DNA from 2 places in the Streptomyces sp. NPDC001231 genome. Region 2 is predicted to be linked to the other one. Evidence: riboswitches for the same ligand, from Rfam matches in the RefSeq annotation. Region 2 holds a riboswitch; the other holds the start of a gene.

Region 1 (10,822 bases), on a different contig from region 2:
AGTCGATGGTGGAGCGGGTGCTTCAGCAGATACTGGCCGATCAGGTGCCGGTACCGGTGGCCGAGCCGGCGGGTGCCGGTGAGCGGCTGCGGGCGGTGCGGCGCTGGACGCGGACGCGATGGCGTTCGCTGACGGCGGCCCTGTGCGGTCTGCTGACGGTCCTCGCGCTCACTCCCCCGGTGCGGGCGGCGGTCCTCGACTGGTTCGGCTTCGCCGGCGTCGAGGTGCGGTACGACCCGTCGGCGGTGCCCTCACCCGGCGCCGAGGTACCCGGCTGCGGCCGCTCGCTGTCCCTGGAGCAGGCCCGGCGGCAGGCCGGTTTCGAGCCCCTGGTGCCGGACGCGCTCGGCGTGCCGGACGCGGTGACGGTGACCGCCGAGCCGCGGGGGCGGTTCCTGGTGACCCTGTGCTGGCACGAACAGGGACGGACGATACGGCTCGACGAGTTCCCGGAGCGGCTGGACGTCAGCTTCGTCAAGAGCCTGCGGGAACCACCGGAGTGGATCCCGCTGCACACGACGTCGGCCGATGGCGTTCAGGACACCGCCCTGTGGTTCCCGAGACCGCATCTGCTCGGCTTCTGGCTGATGGACGCCGACGGCCACCGCTTCACCCGGAGCGAGCGCACCGCCGGTCCGACCCTGCTGTGGATGCGCGGGAGGGGCGACGACGCCGTGACGCTCCGGCTGGAGGGAGTGGCGTCGAAGGCGCGCGCGACGCGGATCGCCCGGTCGGACGTGCTGGAGTCCGGGACTTCCGGGCGGCCTTCGCCCTAGGTGAGCGTGACCGGACAGGTCGGTGACGCGGGGTGGGAACCCGGGCGGGCCGGGCGGTGTACCAGAAGTGATGCGCGGCCCGGGGCGGGCCGCGCCGGATTCGGCCGGTGGGGGTTCGGATGGGCAGGTGGAGGGTTCGTGAACTGACCGCGCTCATGGGCGCGTTGACGACGGTGCTCGCCGTGATGGTGTGGGGCGCGTCCTCCGCTGCGGCGGGCGGTCCGACCAGCGTGCTGGTGACCTCGCCGCAGAGCGGGGAGGCCGGCGCGCTGTACTACTCCGCGAAGGAGTATGGGCAGTTGGAGAGCCTCCTGGGCCCGGCGGGCTCGGGCAGCCGCGACAAACCGCCCGAGGCCGACCTGGTCCATGCCCGGCAGATCAACGTGACCTGGCTGGCGCACGACATATCACCGTGGCGACTCGACCGGGTCTTCCCGGTGACCGGCGAAAGCGCCGTCTGGATCCACACGGCGGCGAACGTGCCCGAGTCCACGAACGGGTACTGGCACCGCGCCGAGCAGCCGGCCCGGCTGCGTGCCCTGCTCACGAAGCTGGGCGTGATGGGCAAGGCCTCGGCCTCGGGCCAGGGGTACACCGGTATCTTCCCGGCGCCGTGGCAGGCGGAGACGGCCACGCCGGACACCACCGGTCCCGACGCGGACGAGGGGACGCAGACGGTGCGGGTGAGTGTGCCGGCCGCGGGTGGCGATGGCACCGACTGGTGGTGGGCGATACCGGGAGCGGCAGGCGGGGCGGTGCTCGCGCTGGTGCTGCGGCCCTTCGCCTCGAGGCTTCCGCTCGACCGCCTGCGGCGGGAGCGGGACCCGGGGCCCCGGCAGGAACTGCGGGACGTGTAGGGCGCGTGCCGAGGACGAGACACGTGCGTGGGAGAACGGAAGGGGGCGGTCGGATGGCACTGCGCGGCGGGCGCTCGGCGCCATGGCTGATCTCGGTGCTGCCGGTGACGGTGGTCGGAGTGGGGGTGCTGCTGTGCGGGGTGCCGCCGGTCGCGGCGGCCTCGGACGGGGGCGGTGCGCCGCGTGCGCCCGATGTGGCCCTGGTCGTCGCGGGCGGCTCGGGGCGGACCCGGGCGTTGCACCTGGGCGATCGCGACTTCGCCCTGCTCCGGGAGTTGCTGCGCCCGGCGTACACGGGGACGGAGCCGGTGCCGGACACCTGGGCGCGGGGGCGGCATCCAGGGGTGCGGGTGACCGTGGTGTGGGGGCTGACCGGGGTCGGGGGATGGCCGGTGACGAGCAGGCCGCCGGGAGGGGATGTGGCCGTGGAGCGGCAGGATCAGGTGATCGTGGCGGAGGACGGCACACCGTGGGTGCGCTCGGACCTGGCCCCGGACGTGGAGGACGACGACATCCGCTGGCACCGGGCGCCGCGGGACCTGTACGAACGGCTGGCCCCCACGGGGCTGCTGGACGACACGGACGGTGCGCCGTCCGGCAGCACTCCGGGCGGCCGGGGTGAACACTTGTGGTGGGCGGCCGGCGGGCTGGCCGCGGGGCCGGCGGCACGCTGCTGATATGCCGCGCGGCGGCCCGGCGCGGTGCCGGGCCGCCGCGGGAGGAACCACGTCAGGAGCTGATCGACCTGTGAGCCATGTGCCCTGCGAGTCCTACGAGCCCTGCGAGCCCTGTGCCGTGTGAGTCCCGTGCGGGGACGGGTCAGCCGAGGTCGATCTCCGGGTAGAGGGGGAAGCCCGCCACGAGGTCCGTGGCCCGGTGGGAGATCTCGTCCGCGATCTTCGGGTCGAGGACGTGCTGGGCCTTGGACGGGGTGCCCTTGCCGGTGGTGCCGGGCTCGGTGGCCGTCAGGACGCGGTCGATCAGGCCGGCGACCTCGTCCATCTCGGCGATGCCCAGACCACGGGTGGTCAGCGCGGGGGTGCCGATGCGGATGCCGGAGGTGTACCAGGCGCCGTTGGGGTCGGCCGGGATCGCGTTGCGGTTGGTGACGATGCCGGACTCGAGCAGGGCGGCCTCGGCCTGACGGCCGGTGAGGCCGTAGGAGGAGGCGACGTCGATCAGGTTGAGGTGGTTGTCGGTGCCGCCGGTGACGAGGGTGGCACCGCGGCGCGTCAGGCCCTCGGCCAGGGCGCGGGAGTTGTCGACGATGCGCTGGGCGTAGTCCTGGAAGGAGGGCTGCCGGGCCTCGGCCAGGGCGACCGCCTTGGCGGCCATGACGTGCGGAAGGGGGCCGCCGAGGACCATCGGGCAGCCCCGGTCGACCTGGTCCTTGAGGGAGTCGTCGCACAGGACCATGCCGCCGCGGGGGCCGCGCAGGGACTTGTGGGTGGTGGTGGTGACGATCTGCGCGTGCGGGACCGGGTCGAAGTCGCCGGTGAGAACCTTGCCGGCGACCAGGCCCGCGAAGTGGGCCATGTCGACCATGAGCGTGGCGCCTACCTCGTCGGCGATCTCGCGCATGATGCGGAAGTTCACCAGGCGCGGGTAGGCGGAGTAGCCGGCGACGATGATCAGCGGCTTGAACTCGCGGGCGGAGGCGCGCAGGGCCTCGTAGTCGAGGAGGCCGGTGGCCGGGTCGGTGCCGTAGGAGCGCTGATCGAACATCTTTCCGGAGATGTTCGGGCGGAAGCCGTGGGTGAGGTGTCCGCCGGCGTCCAGGGACATGCCGAGCATGCGCTGGTTGCCGAAGGCCTGGCGCAGTTCGGCCCAGTCCGCCTCGGAGAGGTCGTTGACCTGGCGGACCCCGGCCTTCTCCAGTGCGGGGGCCTCCACGCGCTGGGCGAGGACGGCCCAGAAGGCGACGAGGTTGGCGTCGATGCCGGAGTGCGGCTGGACGTAGGCGTGACGGGCGCCGAAGAGTTCCTTGGCGTGCTCGGCGGCCAACGACTCGACGGTGTCGACGTTGCGGCAGCCGGCGTAGAAGCGGCGGCCGATGGTGCCCTCGGCGTACTTGTCGCTGAACCAGTTGCCCATGGCCAGCAGGGTGGCCGGGGAGGCGTAGTTCTCGGAGGCGATCAGCTTGAGCATCTCGCGCTGGTCGGCGACCTCCTGGCCGATGGCGTCGGCCACGCGCGGCTCGACGGCGCGGATCACGTCGAGGGCGGCGCGGAAGGCGGTGGACTCGTTGGACAGGGGCGCGGTGTTCTCAGGCATCGGGACCTCCGGACGTGGCGTCGACGTTCACGTTACGGCCCAGGCGCACGGCACACTTTCCGCTCGGGCCGCTCCCTGATGGTCGGTCCCATCCCAGCGCGCCAGTCACGGCCCGTCGTCAGCCTACCGGGCGCACCCCACGGCGCAGTTCCCGCGTCCGCCATGCGAGCGAGGATAGGAAGGAGGACAACCTCCCCTTCCCGGGAGGCGACCCTCGTCCTCGGGAGCCGCCGTGACCGCCACGGAAGACCTCATCGCCACCGCCGACGCCCACAGCGCATACATCTACCACCCGCTGCCCGTGGTGATCGCCACGGCGGAGGGCGCGTGGATGACGGACGTGGAGGGCCGCCGGTACCTCGATCTGCTGGCCGGCTACTCGGCGCTGAACTTCGGGCACCGCAACCGGCGGCTGATCGAGGCGGCCAAGGCGCAGATGGAGCGGGTGACACTGACCTCGCGGGCCTTCCACCACGACCGGTTCGCGGCGTTCTGCGAACAGCTGGCGGAGCTGTGCGGCATGGAGTCGGTACTGCCGATGAACACGGGCACCGAGGCGGTGGAGACGGCGGTGAAGACGGCCCGGAAGTGGGGCTACCGGGTCAAGGGCGTGCCCGCGGAGATGGCGAAGATCGTGGTCGCGGGCAACAACTTCCACGGCCGGACGACGACGGTCATCAGCTTCTCCACCGACCCGCAGGCCAGGGCGGACTTCGGGCCGTACACGCCGGGTTTCGAGATCGTGCCGTACGGGGACCTCACGGCGATGCGGTCGGCGATGACGGAGAACACGGTCGCCGTGCTGCTGGAGCCGATCCAGGGCGAGGCGGGGGTGCTGGTGCCGCCGGCCGGTTATCTGCCGGCGGTGCGGGAGCTGACACGGGAGCGGAACGTGTTGTTCGTCGCCGACGAGATCCAGTCGGGGCTCGGGCGCACCGGCCGTACCTTCGCGTGCGAGCACGAGGGGGTGGTGCCGGATGTGTACGTGCTCGGGAAGGCGCTGGGCGGCGGGATCGTGCCGGTGTCGGCGGTGGTGTCCTCGCGGGAGGTGCTCGGCGTGTTCCGGCCGGGCGAGCACGGGTCGACGTTCGGCGGGAACCCTTTGGCGTGCGCGGTGGCGCTGGAGGTGATCGCGATCCTGCGCTCGGGCGAGTTCCAGGCACGGGCCGCGGAGCTGGGCGAGCATCTGCACCGCGAGCTGGAGCGGCTGGCCGACACGGGCCGGGTGCGGGCGGTGCGCGGACGCGGGCTGTGGGCGGGCGTGGACGTCGACCGTTCGCTGGGTACCGGGCGGGAGGTCGCCCGGAAGCTGATGGACCGGGGCGTCCTGGTGAAGGACACCCACACCTCGACGATCCGGATCGCCCCGCCGCTGGTGATCGGCGAGGAGGACCTGGACTGGGGACTGTCCCAGCTGCGGGCGGTGCTCGGCGCGTAGCGGGGTGACTCGGAGCCCGGCCGGAGCGGGTGGTGCGTGCGGCCGGATCGGGCGGCGCGCGGATCCACCGCTCCCCTAGAGTCGCTTCGTGCTCTTCGGAATGGTGTGCGCGCTCGGTGCGGCGGTGTGTTTCGGCACGGCGACGGTGCTCCAGGCCATCGCCGCGCGCGCCGCGGCGGACACCGGCGGGGGCGGGGACGCGGCGCTGCTGCTGCGCGCGGTGCGGCAGTGGCGGTACCTGGCGGGCCTGGGCCTGGACGGCCTCGGGTTCCTGCTCCAGATCGCGGCCCTGCGCTCACTGCCGATCTACGTGGTCGGCGCGGCCCTCGCCGCCAGCCTCGCGGTGACGGCGGTGACCGCGTCCCGGCTGCTGCGGGTGCGGCTGAGCGCGGTGGAGTGGTCGGCGGTGGGCGTCGTCTGCGCCGGTCTGGCCATGCTGGGGCTGGCCTCGGGCACGGAGGGCCGCGAGGACGGCTCGGCGGCGCTGAAGTGGGCGATGCTCGGGGCGGCGCTGGCCGTGCTGCTGCTCGGAGCGGTCGCCGGCCGCCTGCCCGAACGCGTCCGTGCCCTGCTGCTGGGCCTGGGCGCGGGCTTCGGGTTCGGCGTGGTCGAGGTGTCGGTGCGGCTGATCGACTCGCTCGCCCCGTCGGCGCTGTTCACCAACCCGGCGGCCTACGCCCTGCTCCTCGGCGGGGGAGCCGCCTTCCTGCTGCTGACCTCGGCCCTCCAGCGCGGTTCGGTGACCACGGCCACCGCGGGCATGGTCATCGGCGAGACGATCGGCCCCGCGGCGATCGGGGTGGTGTGGCTGGGCGACCGCACCCGCGAGGGCCTGGCCTGGCTCGCGGTGCTCGGCTTCGCGGTGGCGGTGGCGGGCGCCCTGGCTCTGGCGCGGTTCAGGGAGGCGCCGGCCGAGGAAGGACCGGTCGAGAAGGTGCCTGCCGAGGAGGGGTGATCACCGCCCGACGGGCCGCCCGGCGGGCCGTCAGGGCAGCACCCGGCACAGGGCGTCCAGGGCCGCCGCCCACGCGTGGTCCGGCGGGGTGCCGTAGCCGACGACCAGGGCGTCCAACGGTGCCACGGCGGCCTGCTCGTGGTGGAAGCGGGACAGTCCGTGGAGGGCGAGGCCCTGCCAGGCGGCCGCCTGGACCACCGCGGCTTCGGTGCCGGGCGGCAGGCGCAGCACGGCGTGCAGTCCGGCGGCGATGCCGGTGGGGCGGACGTCGGGCGCGCGGGTGGCGAGGGCCTCGACCAGGGTGTCGCGGCGGCGGCGGTAGCGAAGGCGGGCCGAGCGCACATGGCGGTCGTAGGCGCCGGAGGTGATGAACTCCGCGAGCGTCAACTGGTCGAACACCCCGCAGGTGTCGGAGGGCCCCTTGGCGGCCGTGGCCTCCGCCATGAGGGAGGGGGGCAGCGCCATCCAGGCCAGGCGCAGGCCGGGGGCCAGGGACTTGCTCGCCGTGCCCAGGTAGACCACGCAGTCGGGGTCCAGTCCCTGGAGCGCGCCGACGGGCTGGCGGTCGTAGCGGAACTCGCCGTCGTAGTCGTCCTCCAGGATCAGGCCGCCGGTGCGCCGGGCCCAGTCCGTCACGGCCGCGCGCCGGTCGGGGTGCAGGGGCACGCCCATCGGGAACTGGTGGGCGGGGGTGAGCAGGACCGCTCCGGGGCCGCTCAGTTCGCCGGTGACCGTGCCGAGTTCGTCGAAGGGCAGGGGAAGGGTGCGCAGGCCCGCGCGGGTCAGGAGGTCCCAGTGCACGTCGAGGCCGTACGACTCGACGGCGACCGTGGTGACGCCGCGGGCCCGCAGCACCGTGCCGAGGATCCGCAGTCCGTGTGAGAAGCCCGCGCACACCAGCAGGTGGTCGGGGTCGGTGCGGACGCCCCGGACCCGGGCGAGATGGCCGGCCAGCGCGGTGCGCAGTTCGGGCCGGCCGCGCGGGTCGCCGTAGCCGAGGGCGTGGTGGGGGGCGGCGGCCAGGGCACGGCGGGCGGCCTTGAGCCACTGGGTGCGGGGGAAGGAGGCGAGGTCCGGGGTGCCGGGGACGAGATCGTGGACGGGGCGGGGGCGTTCGCGCGGGTGGCGTGCCGCGCCGGTCTGCCGGACGTCCGCGCTCGGCGACGGCCCGAACGGCGAGGCGGGTGCCCCCATGGCCACGCGTGTGCCCGAGCCCTGGCGGGCGGTGAGCCAGCCCTCGGCGACCAGGTCGGCGTAGGCATCGGCGACCGTGTTGCGGGCGATGCCCAGGTCGGCGGCGAGGGTCCGGGAGGAGGGCAGCCGGGTTCCAGGGGCCAGACGGCCGGTGCGGACCGCCTCGCGCAGGGCGTCGGTGAGGCCGCGGCGCACACCGGGACCGGCCGGTTCCAGATGCAGGTCGACGCCCAGAGTGGCCCATGATTCCGCCATGGAAATGGACCATACTCCTGGGCTGCTTCGCTCATAGGGTCGGGCGTATGGCTACGACGACGAACACCGGCGAACACACGGACACCACCGAAGGCGCCCCCGCGTACGCACCCGAGCACGAGCCCCGTATGCAGTGGGCCAAGCACGCCCCCGAGGTCTACAAGGCGATGGTCCGGCTGGACGCGGCCGCGGGACAGGGCCTGGAACCGCGGCTGCGCGAGCTGGTCAAGATCCGGGCCTCGCAGCTGAACCACTGCGCGTTCTGCCTGGACATGCACACCAAGGACGCGCTCGCGGCCGGCGAGAGCGTGGAGCGGATCGTGCAGCTCGGTGCCTGGGAGGAGTCGCGGCACTTCTACACGGAGAAGGAGCTCGCTGCGATCGAGCTGACCGAGGCCATCACGGTCCTCACCGACGGCTTCGTGCCGGACGAGGTGTACGAGAGGGCGGCCGCGCACTTCGAGGAGGCCGAGCTGGCCCACTTGATCGCCTCGATCACGGTGATCAACGCCTGGAACCGGTTCGGTGTGACGGCCCGCGCGGTCCCGGGCCACTACACGCCGGGGCAGTACAAGTGACGACCCCGGTCCAGGGTCCGGCCGGGCCCCTGGACCGGGAGGCCCGGCGGGCCCCGTCCGCGCTCAGGGCAGCCACGCCTTCCATGTGGACCGGTGGCCGTCCACCCACTTCTTCGCCGCCTCGGCCGGGGTGAGCTTCCGGTCGGCGATCATCAAGGAGACCTGGTTCTGGTCCTCGGTGGTCCACTTGAACTTCTTCAGGAAGGCGGCCGCCGCGCCGCCGGACCGGGCGAAGTCGGCGTTGAGGTACTTGCGCAGCGCCGTGTGCGGGTGGGCGCAGGCGACCTTGGCCGCGTCCTCTTGGCGAGATACGTCGGCTTCCGCGGCGACGAGGTCGGCGAAGTAGCGGAAGGCACCCTGAAGGCACCCTCGCCGCCGTCGAAGGTACGGCGGCGGCCTCAACGGCCACGTCCGCGTCCTATTCGTCACCCTCCGCGACCACGGCGAACGGAGCCGCGTCCGCGGGGTCGAGGATCTCGCGTGTCGCGCCGCCGATCGCCTCGCGCCACTCCCCGCCCGCGTGGATAGTGCCGCGCGCACCATGTCCCGCACTGTCCGCCATGATCGGTACGGCCTTCCGCTCCTGCTCAGTTGACCTGCGTCACGTCGCGCCCTGCGCAGGGGGAGTGAGCGGGCACCTGCCCCCTTCCTCGAGGTCCATGCCCTACCGATGACCGGACATGCTCCGAGTCACGGAAGTCGGGGAAATTGCTGGACAAAAAGGAAGACGCGCGGGTGTCGGGAGCGGCGGTGGATCAGTCTGCGCAGGTGGCGGAGGACGGACAGAACCAGTCCAGCGCCGCGCTGAGGACCTCCTGCTCGTCGTCGCGGCCGTCGGATTCGGGGCCGTAGGACGCGAGCGCGTACAGCCTGCCGTCGGCGGCCCGGAAGCGTTCGTCCACGACGTGCCAGGTGCCGATGTCCGGTTCGCCCCTGAGGGAGTCGGCCAGGTACTCCAGCCGGGAGCCGGTGAAGTCGCCGCTGTCCAGGTTCACCCGGGACAGCGTCCGGAAGCCCGGGGGCTTGGGCACGTCCGCGGACAGGTACAGGTCGAACGACTCGTCCGGGGAGGACTCCTGCACCTCGTACACCTGGAGCCGGTGACGGCCCGTGGAATCACGGTAGTTGACGACGTCCATCCCGTACTGGGAGCTCACGGTGGACCGCTGGTGCTGCCAGCCGTCGGGCACGGCGATGCGGAAGCCCTCCGGGTCGTCGTAGGCGGTGTAGCCGGCCGGAAGCTCGTCGGCCGACGGGGACGGCGTCCCGGTGTCCGGTTCCGGTGAGGCGTACGTGCTCGGGGGCGGTGCGGACGTGGCCGGGGTACCGCTCGTCGTGGCGGCCACCCGGTCGCCGCCGTGCCCTCCGCCGCCGGGACCGAGGGTCACCACCAGGGCGACGGCGACACCCACGGCGGCGGCCGAGCCGATCACCGCCACGGCGGTGCGGCGGCTGTGCCCACCGGGCACGGCCGGCGGCGCCGACGGGGCCGCCACGGGCCATGGGCCGGTGGGCGCGTCGGCGTCGGGATCACGGACCTCGCCCGGCGGCCATGCCGGTGTGTGCGCCGGACGGGCGGGCGGTGGCGGGGTCGCCCGCGCCACCTCCGCGGTGCCGTCCTCCCAGCGCTGGGTCTCCTCGTTCCAGTGACGCTGTCCCCCGTTCATCGCGCTCTCACTGCCCCAGCAGTCCCGCCACGGCACCCGCGGAGGCGAGGACGTTCAGCAGGGACTGGGAGTCGGCGAGCAGCCCGCGCAGCCGCTCACGCCGGGACGGGCCGGCCTGGCCGGTGGTGGTGATCTCCTCCTCCGTACCGGCGAGTTCGGCGTCCAGCGCGGCGGTCTGCTCGGTGCCGCGCACCCGGGTCAGATCGGCGCGCAGCTCGCGCACCGCGGCCAGCAGTTGCTCGGTGACCTCGTCGCGCTGCGGTCCCGTGCCGTGATGGCCGACCGCGCTGGCATGGCTGCCGATGGCGAAAGTGCTGCCCGAGACGTTCCCCATGGATACGTTCGGCTCATGCCGGTCGGTCATCGCTGCCCGTTCCCTTCCGCGGCTCGGGGCCGCTGCTCGCGGTCGCGTGCGAACCGACGGCGAAGGTGGAGCCCTCCACCGAGTCGATGTTCACACCGCCGTTGCTGATGTTGACGATCTTCTGGACGAACTCGCCGGTCTGGTATCCGGCGTCGGCGAGCGCGGCGCGCACGCCGTGCGCGATCCGGTCCTGGATCGTGCGCAGGTAGCGGTCGACATCCATCTGCTGGAACAGCGACCCGTCCGGCGCGGACCCCAGCTCACGCACCGACAGGGCGGGGCCCTCCGGCAGCGCGCCGGCGTTGCCGGCCGTCAGCAGCCGCCAGTCGAACCGGATCATCCGTCCCAGGTCGAACAGGGCGATGCCCAGGGACACCGGTACCCGTGGCACGGCATAGGCGGCCTTGCCCAGCAGGCTGTTGCGGTTGTAGCGGTGAGCGGTGCGGTCGGCGTCCTTGAACTCC
Region 2 (10,822 bases):
CCTCGCAGAAGACCGGCCGGTGCAGCCGCAGCGCCAGGAAGCAGGCGATGGCGAGCCCGTCGTCGACGAGGTAGCCGGTCTGTTCCAGACGGGAGCGCACCTGCTCGGGGCTGTCGATGGAAGTGATCGGCGCTCACCCCATCCCGGCGGCGGCCAGGACCGCCCGCTTGGTCAGCACCCGCGCGAGGTGTGCCCGGTACTCGGGCGAGGCCGACGCGTCCCGCGAGGGCCGGGTGCCCTCGGCCGCGGACTGGGCCGCCCGCGCCACCGCGTCGGCGTCCCCGGCACCGGCCAACGCCTCCTCCGCCGCAGCGGCCCGCAGCGGGGTCGCGCCCATGTTGGTCAGCCCGATCCGCGTCTCCGCGATGCGCCCGTCGTCGCGCCGCACCAGCGCGGCGACACCGACCATGGCCCAGGACTGCGCCACCCGGTGGAACTTCTCGTACCGGTAGCCCCAGCCCTCCCGCTTGGGCACCCGCACCTCCACCAGGAGCTCGTCGGGGGCCAGCGCGGTCTCCAGATAGTCGGCGAAGAACTCGCGCGCCGGGATCGCGCGCCGCCCGCCGGGCCCCTCGGCGACCAGTTCGGTGTCCAGCGCCAGCGCCACCGCGGGCAGGTCCCCGGCCGGGTCGGCGTGCGCGAGCGAGCCGCCGAGGGTGCCCCGGTGCCGTACGGCGGGATCCGCGACCGTCTCGGTGGCCTGGGCCAGCAGGCCCGCGTGCCGCCGCACCAGCGGGTCGTGGACGACGTCGTGGTGCGTGGTCAGCGCGCCGATGACGAGCGTGCCGCCGTCCTCGCGGACCCCGCGCAGCCCGGGGATCCGCCCGATGTCGACGACGAGTTCGGGAAAGGCCAGCCGCAGTCGCAGCAGGGGCAGCAGACTCTGCCCGCCGGCCAGCACCTTCGCGTCCTCGCCCGCGTCGGCGAGGGTGCGCACGGCCTCCTCGACGCTGGTCGGGCGGGCGTAGTCGAACGCGGGGGGAATCATGCCGAGGCCTCCTTCTGCGCCGACCGCGCCTGCGCGGACCGCACGGCCTCCCAGACCCGCTCGGGGGTGCACGGCATCCGCACGTCGTGCACGCCCAGGGGGCGCAGCGCGTCCACGATCGCGTTGACGACGGCGGGCGTCGAGGCGATCGCGCCCGCCTCGCCGACGCCCTTGGCGCCGAGCGGGTTGGAGACCGCGGGCGTCTCGGTCCGGTCGGTCACGAAGTCGGGCAGGTCCGCCGCCGACGGCACCAGGTAGTCGGCCATAGTGCCGGAGACCAGGTTGCCCTCCGCGTCGTACACGGCCTCCTCGTACAGCGCCTGGGCGATGCCCTGGGCCAGTCCGCCGTGCACCTGCCCCTCGACGATCACCGGATTGATCACCCGGCCCACGTCGTCCACGCAGACGTAGGAGCGGATCCGGGTCTGCCCGGTCTCGGTGTCGACCTCGACCGCGCACAGATGGGTGCCGTGCGGGTAGGAGAAGTTCTCCGGGTCGAGCAGGTACTCGGAGTTGAGGGTGGGTTCCATGCCGTCGGGCACGTCGTGCGAGGTGAACGTCTCGAAGGCGACCTCCTGGATGGTCCTGCGCGCCTCCGGCGAGCCCTTCACCGAGAACACGCCGCCCTTGAACTCCAGGTCGTCCTCACTGGCCTCCAGCAGGTGCGCCGCGACCTTCCGCGCCTTGTCCACCACCTTCTCGGCGGCGCGGTGCACCGCCGACCCGCCCACGACCAGCGAGCGCGAGCCGTAGGTGTCCATGCCCTGCGGCGCCGCCAGGGTGTCGCCGTGCAGCACCTCGACGTCCTCGAACGGCACACCCAGCACGTCCGCGGCGATCTGGCTCCAGCAGGTCACGTGCCCCTGCCCGTGCGGGCTGGTGCCGGTGACCACCTCGACCTTGCCGGTGGGCAGCATGCGGATGCTCGCCGCCTCCCAGCCGCCGGCCGAGTACCTCAGGTCCCGCAGCACCCGGCTCGGTGCCAGCCCGCACATCTCCGTGTACGTCGACACGCCGATGCCCAGGCGCACGTCGTCCCCGCGCCCGTTGCGCTTGCGCTGCTCGGCGCGCAGGTCGTCGTAGCCGAACAGGGCGAGCGCCTTCTCGGTCGCCGCCTCGTAGTTCCCGCTGTCGTAGGTCAGGCCCGCGATCGAGGCGTACGGGAACTCCTCGTGCCGGATCCAGTTCCGCCGCCGCACCTCCACCGGGTCGAGACCGATCTCGGCGGCGAGTTCGTCCATGGTCCGCTCGATGGCGTACGTGGCCTCGGGGCGCCCGGCTCCGCGGTAGGCGTCGGTCGGGGTGCGGGTGGTGAACACCCCGGTGCAGTGGAACTCGTAGGAGTCCATCTTGTAGATCCCCGGGTACATGAAGGCGCCCAGGATCGGGGTGCCGGGAGTGACCAGCATCAGATAGGCGCCCATGTCGGCGATCAGGTCGACCTTGAGACCGAGCAGCCGGCCCTCGCGGGTCGCGGCGATCTCGACGTCCTGGATCATGCCGCGGCCGTGGTGGGTGGCCAGATAGCCCTCGGAGCGGGACTCGGTCCACTTCACCGGCCGTCCCAGCCTGCGCGCGACCTCGACCGCGATGGCCTCCTCGCCGTACACCTGGAGCTTGGAGCCGAAGCCGCCGCCCACGTCGGGCGCGATCACCCGCAGCTTGTGCTCGGGTACGCCGGTGACCACCGAGAGCATGATCCGCAGGATGTGCGGGATCTGCGTCGACGAGTACACCGTGAACTCCCCGGAGGCGGCCAGCGGGGCGACGACGACCGCGCGCGGCTCCATGGCGTTGGGGATGAGGCGCTGCTGCCGGTAGCGGCGCTTGAGGACGACGTCGGCGCGCTGCCTGACCGCCTCGAAGTCCTCGCCGGTCCGCAGCGGCCACACATAGGCGCGGTTGGTGCCCTTGTCGGCGTGGACCAGCGGGGCGTCCTCGGCGAGCGCCTCCTCCAGGTCCAGGACCGGCGGCAGGGGCTCGTAGTCGACCTCGATCGCCTCCAGCGCGTCGGCCGCCGCGTACCGGTCACGGGCCACCACGACCGCCACCGGGTCACCGGCGTGGCGCACCTCGTCGACCGCGACCGGCGGATGGTCCGGCAGCACCATGTCCTCGGTGACCGGCCAGGCGCAGGGCAGCGACCCCAGTCCCCCGGCGAGGTCGCGGCCGCTGAAGGCGGCGACGACGCCGGGGCGCTCGAGGGCGGGGGAGACGTCGACGCGTTCGATGCGGGCGTGCGCCATGGGGCTTCGCAGGACGGCCAGGTGCAGCAGTCCGGTGACGGTGATGTTGTCGGTCCAGTTGGTCTGCCCGGTGATCAGCCGGGCGTCCTCCTTGCGGAGCCGGGCCCTGCCGACCTCGCGTTCGACGGCCTGGTCGGTCATGCCGTCACCTCCTGGGCGGACCCGGTCCGCTCGCCGGCGGCCGTCTCCCCCTCGGCGACGGCGAGCACCGCCCGGACGATGTTCTGGTAGCCGGTGCACCGGCACAGGTTGCCCTCCAGGGCCTTGCGCACCTCGTCGGAGTCGGGGTGGGGGTTCTCGCGCAGCAGATCGCGGGCGGCCATGATCATCCCGGGGGTGCAGTAGCCGCACTGCAGCGCGTGCCGCTCGTGGAACGCGCGCTGCAGCTCCGTCCACTCGCCGTCCCTGGCCAGTCCCTGGACCGTGGTCACCTCGCCGCCGTCCGCCTGGACGGCCAGCACCGTGCAGCTCTTGACGCTCGCGCCGTCCAACTCGACCGTGCAGGCTCCGCAGTTCGAGGTGTCGCAGCCGATCGGGGTACCGGTCAGTCCGAGGCGGTCGCGCAGATAGTGGACCAGGAGCAGACGGGGTTCCACCTCGTCCTCGTAGGCCGTGCCGTCCACCGTGACCGAGATACGGGTCATCTTCCCTCCGGGGCCATATGGGCGTGGGTGGGGGAAATGTCGTCGACTGTGTGGTGTACGTCACTCTATGGCCGTGTCGGAGCGGCGGCGAGTGCTGCGGCAGGCGTCGTTGACCGTTAATCCATTGCCCCGGCGCTTCGGCTCTGCTGCACTGCACGTCACCACGTCGTCACCGAACGAGGAGCACCCATGCGCACAGCGTCCATGTCCACCCCGGAAGGAATCCCCGCCATCAAGAAGGACATGACGCCCGGTGCACTTGCTCAACCTCGGCATTCTCGCGCACGTCGACGCGGGTAAGACCAGTCTGACCGAACGGCTGCTGCACTCCGCGGGGGTGATCGACGCGCTCGGCAGCGTCGACGCCGGCAGTACGCGGACCGACACCCTCGCGCTGGAGCGGCAGCGCGGCATCACCATCAAGTCCGCCGTCGTCTCCTTCCCGGTCGACGACGTGACCGTCAACCTCATCGACACCCCCGGCCACCCCGACTTCATCGCCGAGGTGGAGCGGGTGCTCGGCGTGCTCGACGGCGCGGTACTCGTGGTCTCCGCCGTCGAGGGCGTCCAGGCGCAGACCCGCGTCCTGATGCGCACCCTGCGGCGGCTGCGCATCCCGACCCTGCTCTTCGTCAACAAGATCGACCGGCGGGGCGCCCGGCAGGAGGAACTGCTGCGTGCCGTCGCCCGGCGGCTGACACCGTCCGTCGTCCCCATGGGGCGGGTGACGGGAATCGGCGCCCGCGAGGCCCGCTTCGTGCCCGGCCTCGGCCCGTCCGCGCCGGACATCCTCGCCGAGCACGACGACGACCTGCTGGCCGCGTACGTCGACGGCACCCTCCGAGCCGACCACCTGCGCGCCGCCCTCGCGGCCCAGACCCGGCAGGCCCTCGTGCACCCGGTGTACTTCGGCTCCGCGATCACCGGTGCCGGAGTGGACGCGCTGATCGGCGGCGTCAAGGAACTGCTGCCCGCCGCGGACGGCGACCCCGACGGGCCCGTCTCGGCCACCGTGTTCAAGGTCGAGCGGGGTCCGGCGGGGGAGAAGGTGGCGTACGCGCGGATGTTCTCCGGCACCCTCCGGGTACGGGACCGCGTCCCCTACGGCGACGCCCGCACGGAGGGCAGGGTCACCGCGATCGGCGTGTCCGACCACGGCACGGAGGTCCGCGCCGAGGCCGTGTCCGCGGGCCGCATCGCCAGACTGTGGGGCCTGGCCGACATCCGGATCGGCGACACGGTCGGCGAGCCCGGCAAGGTCTACGAGCACTTCTTCGCGCCGCCGACCCTGGAGACCGTCGTCGTACCGGGCCCCGGGGTGGACGGCGGGGCCCTGCACCTCGCCCTCACCCGGCTGGCCGAGCAGGACCCGCTGATCGGGCTGCGCCACGACGAGGTGCGGCAGGAGACCTCCGTCTCCCTGTACGGGGAGGTGCAGAAGGAGGTCCTCCAGGCCACGCTCGCCGACGAGTTCGGGCTGTGTGTCACCTTCCGGGAGACCACCCCGCTGTGCGTCGAGCGGCCGGTGGGCACGGGTGCGGCCGCGGAGTTCAACAAGAAGGACGGCAACCCCTTCCTGGCCACCGTCGGGCTGCGCGTCGACCCCGCGCCGGCCGGCTCCGGGGTGGACTTCCGCCTGGAGGTCGAGCTGGGCTCGATGCCGTACGCCTTCTTCAAGGCGGTGGAGGACACCGTGCGCGAGACCCTCGGGCAGGGGCTGCACGGCTGGCAGGTCACCGACTGCACGGTCACCCTGACCCACAGCGGATACTCGCCCCGGCAGAGCCACGCCCACCAGGGCTTCGACAAGAGCATGTCCAGCACCGGGGCCGACTTCCGGGGCCTGACCCCGCTGGTGCTGATCGAGGCGCTGCGCCGCGCGGGCACGCTGGTCCACGAGCCGGTGCACCGCTTTCGCGTCGAGGTCCCGGCGGACACGCTCGGCGCCCTGCTGCCGGTGCTGTCCGCACTGCGCGCCGTGCCGCGGACGACCGTCACCCACGGATCCGTGTGCCTCCTGGAGGGCGGCGTCCCGGCCGCCCGGGTGCACGCGCTGGAGCAGCGCCTGCCGGGGCTGACCCGCGGCGAGGGGGACCTGGAGAGCGCCTTCGACCACTACGCACCGGTCACGGGCGACACGGTCCCCGAACGCCCACGCACCGACCACAACCCACTGGACCGCAAGCAGTACCTGCTCAACCTGACACAGCGGGTGGGACGATGACGGCCGGCTGCCCGCCCGCCGCGGCCCACGACCTCGCACCCACCCTCCGGGGTCCGGGACGCGGTGGGCGGCACGGTGGTGGCGGTTCGGGCGTGGGCGGAGAGGCGGCGCCCCGTGTCGCCGCGTCACGCCGCGGAGTCCACCGGCAGCGCCGACGGCCTCCGGCGCGGCCGGAGCACCCGCCGGGTCGCGACATTCCCCGGACGGGCCCGCCGCCCCGTCCCGCCGGTCGCCGGGCGTCCGGTGGTCTCCGGGGCGGGCGGAGGACGGCGCCCTTGGGCCCTGTCGTCACATCCCGCCTGCCGTGCGACGCCTTGCACGCACTCCCCCGAGCTCTTCGAGCAGGGGGGACCCCAGCCGCGTTGCCCGATCGCCCACGTTGCTCCGCCACGAGGGCGCTCCGGCGCCGTGCGATCGCACGCACCGGACGCCGCGCGGCCCGCCCTTCGGGCGGACGACGGGAATGTGACCAACAACGCCTCAGGTCAATACACCTAGCGGGCGAGTTGTTCGACCGCGTTCAGGACCGGTGCAAGGCCGTTCTCCTCGCGGATTCGGGCGCCCAGGGCCCGTGCCCTTTCACGATGTCCGTGGCCACGGGTGGCGCGGACCAGGGCCGCGGCGAGGTTGTCCGCGGTGAGGCCGCGCAGCGGAACCGAGCAGGGTGCCACGCCGAGGCCGACGAGACGATCGGCCCAGAAGCCCTCGTCGAACTGGACGGGCACGGGCACCGCGGGGACGCCGGCCCGCAGCCCGGCCGCGGTCGTGCCCGCACCGGCGTGGTGCACCACGCCCGCCAGCCGCGGGAACAGGGCCGAGTGCGGGACCTCGCCGATGGTCAGCATGTCCTCGCCGGACGCCTCCAGCCCGGCCCAGCCCCGCTGGACCACACCGCGCAGTCCGGCCCGGCGCAGCGCGCGCACGATGGTGTCGCTGAGCCGCCCGGGGTCGGGCACGGTGGCGCTGCCCAGCCCCACGTAGACCGGCGGAGGGCCCGCGTCGAGGAAGTCCCACAGGCCGTCGGGGAGTTGGGTGTAACGGTCGTACGGCCACCAGTACCCGCACACCTGGAGCCCACTGCGCCAGTCGTGGGGCCTGGGCACCACGAGCGGGCTGAAGCCGTGGTACACCGGCCGGCGCTGCCCCCGGCGGATGCGGCGGCCGGTGCCCGCGCGGGCGGGCGGCAGCCCCAGCCGGGTCCGCACGGCGGGTACGGCCGCCGAGAAGACCCGTTCCACGGCCAGGTTCACTCCATGTCCGGCGAGGCGGTTCGCAGTTCCGCCCCAGTGACCGCCGCCCAGCAGCGGAGGCGCGAACTCCCTTGTGGGGGAGAGGGGTTGCAGATGGGCGCCAATACTGGGCAGGTTCATCGCCTCGGCGATGGCGTGCCCGACCGGCCCGAGCGAGCCGGCGAGCAGCAGTACGTCGCTCTTCTCGGCCGCCGCGATCAGATCGTCCGTCATCCGGGCGATGGCCGCCCGCACCAGCCCCACGGCCCGCAGCACCTTGCCCGTGCCGGAGGCGCTGCGGTGGAGTCCCCGGCCGCGCGAGGACTCCAACTCGGCCCGCGGGTCCACCGGCAGCGGGTGGAAGCCGAGGCCCGAGCCCGCGACCAGCGGTTCGAAGCATCCGTGCGTGACCAGGGTGACCTCGTGACCCGCGAGAGCCAGGCCGTGCCCCAGTCCGGTGAAGGGGGCGACGTCGCCCCGGGATCCCGCCGTCATGATCGCTACGCGCACGACGGTCAGTATGGCCGCGCGGCCGCCCGCCGCCCGTGAACGACCCGAGGGGTGTCGCACCCCTGTTCCGGCCCCGGTACGCCGGTCACACCCCGAGCTGCCGGGCGGCGGCCGTCACGGTCTGCTCCAGCAGTGTGGCGATCGTCATCGGGCCCACCCCACCGGGCACCGGGGTGATCAGCGAGGCCCGCGCCACGGCGGAGTCGAAGTCGACGTCGCCGACGTTGCCCGGGTTGTAGCCCGCGTCGATCACCACGGCGCCGGGCTTGACGTCCTCGCCGCGGATGAGCCGGGGCCGGCCCACCGCGGCGACCACGACGTCCGCCTCACGCACGGCGGCCGGTAGGTCCGCGGTCCGCGAGTGGCAGTACGTCACCGTCGCGTCCCGCGCGAGCAGCAGCATCCCCACGGGCTTGCCGAGGATCGCGCTGCGGCCCACCACGACGGCACGCCGGCCGCGCAGCTCGACGTCGTACGCGTCCAGCAGCCGCAGGATGCCGCCGGGCGTGCAGGACACGAACCCCGGCAGACCGAAGCTCATCGCCGCGAACGAGGCGCAGGTGACCCCGTCGACGTCCTTCTCGGGCGCGATCGCCTCGAACGCGGCCCGCTCGTCGATGTGCTCGCCGACGGGGTGCTGGAGCAGGATGCCGTGCACGGCGGGATCCTTGGACAGCGACCGCAGCGTGTCGACGAGTTCCTCGGTGGTGGTCGCGGCCGGCAGTGCCACATGGCGGGAGTCGATACCGGCCTTGCGGCAGCGGTTCTGCTTCATCCGTACGTAGGTGACGGAGGCGGGGTCCTCACCGACCAGCACCGTCGCCAGACAGGGCGTCGTACCGGTGCGCTCGGTGAGTGCGGCGGCCTTCCGCGCGGTCTCCTCGACGACACGGCGGGCGAGCGCGGTGCCGTCCATCGGACGGGCCTGGGACATGGTCCACTCCTGGGCGTTCGGGGAATTGCCCAGGCGCGCGGCTCACGACTCTGCGTGGGCCGCTCCCCGGTGGTGCTCCACCTCAGCGCCAGTCACGGCCCCGCCTCACCCTAACCGACACGGCCCGCCGCGGTCGAAGGCCGCGCAACGCCGTACGGTCCGGACGCGGCCGCGCCGCCCGCAGCAGCGAGCGGACCAGCGCGGCGGACGCCAGGCGGGACACCGCGGTCGCGGGCCCCGGCCGGCGCGACCGGGCCGAGTGGGGCCGGCCCAGGCCGGCGCGGGCCGAGAAGGTCCAGGTCAGACGGGAGCTGACCTGGAACCTCGCGGCTCTCCTGCCTATTCGTCCCATGCCTGGATCAGTATCTGCTCGGCGATCCTGCCGTCGCGCAACGAGACCATGGACTCCGCGAGGACACGGCCGCCGTCCGCGTACTGGCAGGACTCCACGTACGCCGCATGGTCGCCCTGCACGACGCACTGCTCCAGCCGGTGCGTCATGTCGCGGCCGTAGACGTCCTGGAGCATCGTGGCGATCTCGTCCCGGCCGTGCAGGACCTTGGGGTTGCTGGGCTGGGTGTCGCGGTCCACGATGCGGATCTCCGCGTCGTCCGTGTAGAGCGACAGCAGCGTGTCCGCCGTGTCTCCTTCGATGCCGCGGCGGAGCGTGTCGGTGTCGAAAGCGGGGCTTGCCGAGGTGGACATGACGGGACCTCCTGCAAGGGCCGCGACCCTTGGGAGGGACGGGCCGCGGCGGGCCTCACAGTTCGAGACTCCTCCGCCCCGGCGGGCGCGGCAAGCCCGGTCCGGGCGCTGAGCCTGACGGGTGAGCGCGGCCGCGGGCCCGTGTCCGGGCGGGCCCGGACGGTGTTGCCGAGGGCATGATCCGCACTCGCCGCATCGTCGCCGCCGTCGGACTCGCCGTCTCGGTCACGGGCCTGACCGCGCTGCCCGCGAGCGCCGCGGGCGCCCCGTCCGTCGGCGGGCTCCAGCCCCTCGGCCTGCTCGGCTCGCTCCCCGGGACCGGCGTCCCGGCCGACCACCGGGCCGAACTGCCCACGGTCTGTGAACAGCTCTCCGGGGCCGACCGCGTACGCGATCTCAACCAGGTGGGCCGGCTGAGCCAGGTCACCGGCCTGGTCTCGCCGGTCTTCGGGCCGGTTCCCCCCATCCAGCACTGATCCTCCGCCCCGCGGGCCGGGCCCCCGCGCCCCGCCCGTCCCCGCAGATCAGAGGCCCCTCGGTGTCCCTTACCGATCAGTCGGACGTAGGGTCGGGGGACGTACACCGCTCGACGGAAGGGACCACCACCATGGCGCAGGAAGTGCGCGGCGTGATCGCACCCGGCAAGAACGAACCGGTGCGGGTCGAGACGATCGTCGTGCCGGATCCGGGGCCGGGAGAGGCCGTCGTGCGGATCCAGGCCTGCGGCGTCTGCCACACCGACCTGCACTACAAGCAGGGCGGAATCAACGACGAGTTCCCGTTCCTCCTCGGCCACGAGGCCGCGGGCGTCGTGGAGTCGGTCGGCGACGACGTCACCGACGTCGCGCCCGGGGACTTCGTCATCCTCAACTGGCGGGCCGTGTGCGGCAAGTGCCGTGCCTGTCTGCGCGGGCGGCCCTGGTACTGCTTCGACACCCACAACGCGCGGCAGCGGATGACCCTGACCGACGGCACCGAACTCTCCCCGGCGCTGGGGATCGGCGCGTTCGCCGAGAAGACCCTGGTGGCGGCCGGTCAGTGCACCAAGGTCGACCCGTCGGTCTCCCCGGCGGTGGCCGGGCTGCTGGGCTGCGGCGTGATGGCCGGCATCGGCGCGGCGATCAACACCGGCAACGTCGGCCGCGGCGACTCGGTCGCCGTCATCGGCTGCGGCGGTGTCGGCGACGCGGCGATCGCCGGTGCGTACCTGGCGGGCGCGGCGAAGGTCATCGCCGTCGACATCGACGACCGCAAGCTGGAGACCGCCCGCACCATGGGCGCCACGCACACGGTCAACTCCAAGGAGAACGACCCGGTCGAGGCCATCCGCGAGCTGACCGGC

The links. A riboswitch is a leader RNA that binds a small molecule or an ion and turns the genes downstream of it on or off. The one in region 2 is predicted to bind ZMP and ZTP.
Region 1: linked by a shared signal. The riboswitch ahead of ACFY3J_RS35840 (glycine hydroxymethyltransferase) and the one ahead of ACFY3J_RS05930 (bifunctional 5,10-methylenetetrahydrofolate dehydrogenase/5,10-methenyltetrahydrofolate cyclohydrolase) in region 2 are both predicted to bind ZMP and ZTP.

Annotation. Positions count from the first base shown of each region.
Region 1 is NZ_JBIAXS010000045.1:14,163-24,984, reverse strand. Features, by position in the region: gene ACFY3J_RS35855 (hypothetical protein) at 1-776, shown strand, start outside; gene ACFY3J_RS35850 (hypothetical protein) at 896-1,633, shown strand; partial or broken gene ACFY3J_RS35845 (hypothetical protein) at 1,687-2,384, shown strand; gene ACFY3J_RS35840 (glycine hydroxymethyltransferase) at 2,453-3,907, opposite strand; ZMP/ZTP riboswitch at 3,938-4,026, opposite strand; gene rocD (ornithine--oxo-acid transaminase) at 4,140-5,345, shown strand; gene ACFY3J_RS35830 (hypothetical protein) at 5,446-6,300, shown strand; gene ACFY3J_RS35825 (PLP-dependent aminotransferase family protein) at 6,331-7,749, opposite strand; gene ACFY3J_RS35820 (carboxymuconolactone decarboxylase family protein) at 7,797-8,327, shown strand; partial or broken gene ACFY3J_RS35815 (glycine betaine ABC transporter substrate-binding protein) at 8,391-8,624, opposite strand; gene ACFY3J_RS35810 (hypothetical protein) at 8,746-8,889, opposite strand; gene ACFY3J_RS35805 (hypothetical protein) at 9,083-9,994, opposite strand; gene ACFY3J_RS35800 (hypothetical protein) at 10,002-10,358, opposite strand; gene ACFY3J_RS35795 (hypothetical protein) at 10,342-10,822, opposite strand, start outside.
Region 2 is NZ_JBIAXS010000003.1:297,783-308,604, forward strand. Features, by position in the region: gene ACFY3J_RS05900 (AAA family ATPase) at 1-127, opposite strand, end outside; gene ACFY3J_RS05905 (FAD binding domain-containing protein) at 134-988, opposite strand; gene ACFY3J_RS05910 (xanthine dehydrogenase family protein molybdopterin-binding subunit) at 985-3,375, opposite strand; gene ACFY3J_RS05915 ((2Fe-2S)-binding protein) at 3,372-3,878, opposite strand; gene ACFY3J_RS05920 (GTP-binding protein) at 4,132-6,102, shown strand; gene ACFY3J_RS05925 (glycosyltransferase) at 6,597-7,826, opposite strand; gene ACFY3J_RS05930 (bifunctional 5,10-methylenetetrahydrofolate dehydrogenase/5,10-methenyltetrahydrofolate cyclohydrolase) at 7,927-8,775, opposite strand; ZMP/ZTP riboswitch at 8,796-8,881, opposite strand; gene ACFY3J_RS05935 (nuclear transport factor 2 family protein) at 9,115-9,480, opposite strand; gene ACFY3J_RS05940 (hypothetical protein) at 9,657-9,956, shown strand; gene ACFY3J_RS05945 (S-(hydroxymethyl)mycothiol dehydrogenase) at 10,088-10,822, shown strand, end outside.